2 regions of the Pilosibacter fragilis genome follow, and region 2 is predicted to be linked to the other one. Evidence: predicted binding sites of a transcription regulator. Region 2 holds the regulator's gene; the other holds the start of a gene.
What was found. Region 2 encodes Rex, which represses fermentation and respiration genes when NADH is low (regulators of the CRP and FNR family bind a similar motif). Its sites were predicted from a motif close to ATTGTTAANNNNTTAACAAT; they were not measured.
Positions count from the first base shown of each region.

Region 1: a site for Rex is predicted at 1,890-1,909, ahead of ABCW45_RS14780 (acyl-CoA dehydrogenase). Genes of this name have one in related genera too.

Region 1 covers NZ_JAVYJB010000019.1:17,960-21,374, forward strand. Annotated here, with positions in the region: gene ABCW45_RS14775 (electron transfer flavoprotein subunit beta/FixA family protein) at 1-505, opposite strand, end outside; gene ABCW45_RS14780 (acyl-CoA dehydrogenase) at 560-1,711, opposite strand; gene ABCW45_RS14785 (3-hydroxyacyl-CoA dehydrogenase NAD-binding domain-containing protein) at 2,058-2,897, opposite strand; gene ABCW45_RS14790 (enoyl-CoA hydratase-related protein) at 2,937-3,415, opposite strand, start outside.
Region 2 covers NZ_JAVYJB010000008.1:130,636-134,050, reverse strand. Annotated here, with positions in the region: gene ABCW45_RS09700 (NAD(P)H-hydrate dehydratase) at 1-735, opposite strand, end outside; gene acpS (holo-ACP synthase) at 732-1,100, opposite strand; gene ABCW45_RS09690 (redox-sensing transcriptional repressor Rex) at 1,094-1,786, opposite strand; gene ABCW45_RS09685 (ABC-F family ATP-binding cassette domain-containing protein) at 2,063-3,415, opposite strand, start outside.

The DNA.
Region 1 (3,415 bases), on a different contig from region 2:
TAGCCTTTAACATCATGTATCTATCATCGAACTGACGCTTAACGATTACAGAATCGCCATCGATCTCGATGCCCTCAGCATAGCTGATTACCGGAAGACCAAGGTGCTCGGAGATCTGCGGACCTACCTGAGCTGTATCACCATCGATAGCCTGACGGCCTGTGATGATGAGGTCATAGTCAAGGTTTCTTAAAGCACCAGCGATTGTCTGGGATGTAGCCCATGTATCAGCACCGCCGAGAACACGGTCTGTAACAAGGATACCGTTATCAGCGCCCATAGCCATAGCCTCACGAAGAACTTCCTCAGCCTTCGGAAGACCCATTGTAACTACTGTAACTTCTGCACCATACTGATCTTTTAAGCGAAGAGCTGCCTCCAGACCAGCTTTATCATCCGGGTTCATGATTGTGAGCATAGCTGCTCTGTCAAGTGTTCCATCCGGTTTGAACTTTACGCCGCCCTTAGTATCCGGCACCTGTTTTACACAAACAACGATTTTCACTGTATTTCACTCCTTATTTTCATTTATAGTTATGATCTTCCAGCTGTTAAATTATTATTTTAACAGTGCGCCGGAGATAACCATTCTCTGAACTTCACTTGTTCCTTCGTAGATCTCGGTGATCTTAGCATCACGCATCATACGCTCTACGTCGTACTCTCTGATGTAACCATAACCACCATGGAGCTGAACAGCCTTTGTTGTTACTTCCATAGCAACCTCTGCTGCATACAGTTTAGCCATTGCTGCCTCTACGCCGTAGGACTTCTGAGTAGCCTTAGCCATTGCTGCACGGTAAACCATCATCTGAGCAGCTTTTACCTTTGTTGCCATATCAGCAAGCTGGAACTGTGTGTTCTGGAACTGACCGATTGTGCGGCCGAACTGCTTTCTCTCTTTTACGTAAGCAACTGTTCTGTCAAGGGCGCCCTCTGCAAGACCAAGAGCCTGAGCAGCGATACCGATACGTCCGCCGTCAAGAGTATGCATAGCGATCTTGAAGCCCTCACCCTTCTTACCTAAGAGGTTGTCCTTCGGGATGCGGCAGTCTGTGAAAATAAGTTCATATGTTGCAGATCCGCGGATACCCATCTTCTTCTCTTTTGTACCAAAAGTGAAGCCCGGTGTACCTTTCTCTACGATAAATGCGGAGATCTCTTTCTGCATTTTGCCACGTTTCTCAACTGTGCCTGTAACAGCGATAACGATGTATGTATCAGCATACTTACCGTTCGTGATGAAGCACTTGGAACCGTTTAATACCCACTCGTCGCCGTCTAAAACTGCTTTTGTCTGCTGACCCTGAGCGTCTGTACCAGCGCCCGGCTCAGTTAAACCGAATGCGCCTAACTTCTCGCCTTTTGCAAGCGGAACAAGGAATTTCTGCTTCTGCTCTTCTGTTCCGAATGTCATGATCGGATCCATGCAAAGGGATGTATGTGCGGAAACGATAACGCCTGTAGTACCGCAAACTTTGGAAAGCTCCTCAACGCACATAGCGTATGTAAGCGGATCACAGCCCTGTCCACCATACTCCTTCGGTACCGGAATACCGAGGAAACCGTTTTTAGCCATCTTCTCTACGGTTTCAACCGGGAATCTCTCTTCCTCGTCAACCTCCTGAGCAAGGGGTTTGACTTCCTTCTCGGCGAAATCGTGGAACAGTGTTCTCGCCATCTCATGCTCTTTACCTAATGTAAAATCCATGTTTTTAGTTCCTCCTTGTGAATTGTATCATGTATAACATAGGGAAATGTGGATGCTTCATTTCTCCGATGTACCTATCCATTGGACAAACGTGGTTTCCGCCCGCGTTTATCCTGTCCCGCATTTTGCGGATTCAAAATTCCCGGCATATAACCCAACATATATGCCCGGAATTCCGATTGTGAAAAAAAACACAATCTTAGTTAAAAAATAAATTTAGCGTTTTCTTTACCTCATAAACCTGCTTTCGCTGATATTTAGTGGAAAAAGTAAACGCTATCGGGTTATCTGCCTGACGGGATCAGATCCCCGTCAGGCATTTCCCATACCGGTAACTATCTCCGGATTATTTTGTGTAATCGTAGAAACCCTTGCCGGTCTTTCTTCCAAGAAGGCCGCCGCGAACCATCTTCTTAAGAAGCGGATGCGGACGATACTTCGGATCGCCTGTCTCTGTCTCAAGAACATTCATGATTGCAAGAACAACATCAAGACCAATCAGATCACCGAGAGCTAACGGTCCCATCGGATGGTTAGCGCCAAGCTTCATGGCAGTATCGATACCCTCTACGGAAGCAACGCCCTCAGCATAAATGCCGACTGCTTCGTTGACCATCGGAATAAGGATTCTGTTTACAACGAAACCTGCAGCCTCTTCTACCTGTACCGGAGTCTTGCCGATCTCTTCAGAGATCTTCTTAACAGCTTCAACATCTTCCGGCTTTGTGTTTAAGCCAGCGATAACCTCAACCAGCTTCATAACCGGTGCCGGGTTGAAGAAATGCATACCGATTACATGTCTCTCAACAGCGCTGCCGATCTCTGTAATGGAAAGAGAGGAAGTGTTTGTTGCAAAGATGCAGCTCGGTTTGCAGATCGCGTCGAGCTCTTTAAATGTCTGCTTTTTGATCTCCATGTTCTCGATCGCAGCCTCTACAACGAGGTCACAATCGCCGCAGATATCTTTCACACCAGTTGTGATCTTGTTAAGGATCTTCTCAGCCTCTTCCTGAGTCATTTTGCCTTTTGCGATTCTCTTCTCGAATCCAGCGGCAATCTTCTTCTTTCCGTTCGCTGCAAATGTTTCATTGATGTCGCAGAGCATTACCTCATAGCCTTCAGTCTGTGCGAATGCCTGTGCAATACCGGAACCCATGGTTCCTGCGCCGATAATACCAACTTTCATGATTTTATCTCCTTATATATGCAACAATGTTATGTAATCTTATCGATTTTTGAAGCCGTCCACTTTTCTCTTCTCGAGGAACGCCTTCATTCCTTCCTTCTGATCCTCAGTCTCAAAGCACTCGGAGAAATATTTCTCTTCGATAGAGATTGCGTGGTCAAGGTCGGAAAGGTAACCGTCTGTCAGGGACTCCTTGGAATTTCTGACAGCGATCGGTGCGTTGGAGGCGATCTTCTTTGCCAGCTTCATAACTGTCGGAATAAGCTCTTCCTTCGCACATACACCGTTTACAAGGCCGATCCGGTATGCCTCGTCAGCTTTGATATTGACAGCGGCATATACCATTTCCTTTGCCTTTCCGGTTCCGATCAGTCTTGCGAGACGCTGGGTTCCGCCGAATCCCGGAGTAATACCAAGACCAACCTCCGGCTGTCCGAATATAGCGTTTTCGGAGCAGTAACGGATATCGCAGCTCATTGCAAGCTCATTTCCACCGCCAAGTGCAAAGCCGTTGACAG
Region 2 (3,415 bases):
CCGATCCAGCATCTGGACATGCTTTTCTCTTTCTGCGCTGCTCTCCGGCACAAAGCCCACATCTTTCACGAAAAGATGTCCGCAGAGCTCCCGCCCCGGAAACAGCACCTGTCCAAGCTTCTTTTCTCCGAACGTGACCGTCACATCCGCGCGGACTGCATCTCCCATCACGCTTCCGTTATCGGAGCTGATGCCCGACGGGATATCGACAGCAATGACTTTCATGTCTTCCTGTCCATTGATCCACCGGATCAGCTTCCGGTATGCGCCCTCCACATTTCTCGAAAGGCCGATCCCGAAGATTGCGTCCAGGATCACGCCCCGGCAGCTTCTTTTTCTCTCCCCGGCCTTTCTAAACGGCTGCGCCGGGATCTTCTTTTCCACCGGGTCCGACAGATCTTCCGCCGTCATCACCGGGATTCCCAGCCGTTTTACGACATTTAGCTGGGCTTCCAGCTCCTCGCTTCCTTTTCCGTCCCGCTGCGGGAAAACGATCTTCACATCGTACCCCTTTAAAAACAGCATTCTGGCGGCGGCAACCCCATCCGCCCCGTTATTTCCAAAGCCGCAGACGGACCAGACGGTCCCTGCCTCTTCTTTTTCCAGTATCTCCTCTGCTTTCTCTGCAACTGCCATCGCTGCCCGTTCCATCAGGACTAAGGATGGAATCCCATACCCTTTGATGGACCTTGCATCGAACTCTTTCATTTCTTTTCCACTGAGAACTGCTTTCATCCGGCCTCCCCCTCTCCGACGGCAAACGCCATCGCATGGTCCTTCGTGTCTGAGATCGACACTTCGATCTTTGTGATCCCGAGATCTTCTGCTGTTTTTGCGGCTCCCTCATGAAGCTCCACATAGGGCTTTCCAAGAGGGTCTCTTAAGACCTCCACATGAATCGGCATAAACTCCCGGAATCCCGTTCCAAACACCTTCGCCACTGCTTCTTTAACGGCAAAAGTGCCGGCAAGGACCCGGGGATCTCCCTTTGCCTGCCGGCGCTCACGCTCGGTATAAATACGCGACAAAAAAGCCTCTTTATCACAGGCTTTTTTTACGCGCTCAATTTCGATCAAATCACAGCCAACTCCAATCAACATGTCTCATTGGTTCCCGTCTGTTCTGCTTTTTCCTTTGCTTTCCGCTCCCGCTCATCCTGCATGCTGCAGACACGATAGGAAAGTCGCATCAGGCTCTCGGAGAGGTGGACATTCTCAACGACCACATCATCCGGAACATTTAGGTCGGTATGGGCAAAGTTCCAGATCGCCTTGATTCCGGCCTTTACCAGGCGCTCTGCGATCTCCGGAGCCTTGGACTTCGGGATCGTGAGGGCTGCGATCTGCACCTCGTTATCGATAATAAACTGTTCAAGGTCATCGATCCCGCGGATTTCCACACCACGGACCACGAGACCGATCAGCCGCGGATTGGTATCGAACATTCCCTTGATCATAAATCCGCGCTTCTCAAAATTTGTGTAATTGGCGATGGCCTGTCCAAGGTTTCCGGCTCCGATGATAATGAGGTTGTGCTGTCTGTCGATTCCTAAAATCCTTGCGATCTCCGTGTAGAGATACTTAACATTATATCCGTATCCCTGCTGGCCGAAGCCGCCGAAATTGTTAAGATCCTGACGGATCTGGGACGCCGTCACCTTCATTCTGGCGCTCAGCTCATTGGAAGAAATCCTTTCGATCCCCTCCTCCATCAGCTCACCCAGATATCTGTAATAGCGCGGAAGTCTGGAAATAACCGCCTTTGAAATCTGTCTTTCGTCTGTCATTTTCTGGTTTCACCTTCTCAAAACTTTCATATAACGATGGAATCTATTATACTCATATCTATATTATTTGTCAAATCCTTGTCAAAGAATTTAGGCGAATTGGGGCTGGAACTGCCCTATCCCATAAAAAAGAAAATGTCCCGCCCATGATCTCCCCGACCGGACGGAACATTTTTCTTTTGAGTATATCTATATCTGTTCAACAGGTTTGCTGCTGTTCACACCCTGCGCAGGCAGCAACGGACCTGAGACTCAGCGGATATTAATGATTGCTGCTTATTCAGCCAGCTCCTCCCACTTTTCATACAGAGTCTCAAGTTTCCCTGCGATCTCCTCTTTTTCTTTATTTAACTCCATGAGCTTCGCCACATCGGAGAAAACACTCTCGTCGCAGAGAAGCCCGTCGATCTCACCGTCTCTCGTCTCGAGTCTGTGGATCTCGTCCTCGACCTTTTTCAAGTCATTCTGACGTTTTCTCTGGCGGGCCTGCTCTTCCTTCTGGGCTTTCCAGTCAAGCTTTCCGCCTGCGTCCGCGCTGCTCTCCGCCGCTTTTCCGGAAGTTTCAGCCGCCGCTCCCGTCTTTGATGCGCCGAATCCGACGATTCCGCCGGTAGGCTCCACATTCTCGGTCCCGAAATGGGCGTTCATCATGGCCTCATGTTTTTCCAGATAATAATCGTAGTTACCGATATAATTCATCATCCGCTTTCCGGTGAGATCCAGGATCCTCGTCGCGGTCTTATTGATAAAATACCGGTCATGGGAGACGTAGAGCACCGTACCGCCGTAATGGCTTAAGGCATTCTCCAGAATCTCCTTCGAAGTGATATCAAGATGGTTCGTCGGCTCATCGAGGATCAGGAAGTTCGCCTCGGAGAGCATGAGCTTCGCAAGGGAAACACGGCCTCTCTCGCCGCCGCTTAAGTCCCCGATCCGCTTAAACACATCGTCCCCGGTGAAGAGGAATGCCGCTAACGTACTTCTGATCTGGGTGTTGGACATTCCCGGGTAGGCGTCGGAGATCTCCTCAAACAACGTCTTCTCCATATGAAGGACCTGATGATCCTGATCATAATATCCGATGTGGACTCTGGAACCAAGAATGATCTCACCGTCATCCGGCTCCACAAGCCCGTTGATGATCTTTAAGATCGTGGTCTTTCCCGTTCCGTTGTCACCGATAATAGCGACCCGTTCCCCGCGCTTTACATCGAAATTCAGGTCTGTAAATAATGTCTGGGAACCAAAGGACTTCGCCAGACCGTTCACCGTCAGCACATCGTTTCCGCTTAAGATATTCGGCTCCAGGCGGATATCCATGGCGTCATTGACCTCCGTCGGCTTCTCCAGGACTTCGATCTTATCTAACATCTTTTCCCGGCTCTCCGCTCTCTTAATGGACTTTTCCCGGTTGAAGGATTTTAACTTTTCGATGACCGCTTCCTGGTGCTTGATCTCCTGCTGCTGGTTTAAGTATGCCTTCATCTGGATCGCGCGCATCTGCGCCCGCTTCTCGCTGTAGGCCGTATAATTTCCGGAGTAGACCACAGCATGCCCATTATCCAGCTCGATGACCTTCGATACGATCTTATCAAGAAAATACCGGTCATGGGCAACGATGAGAACGGC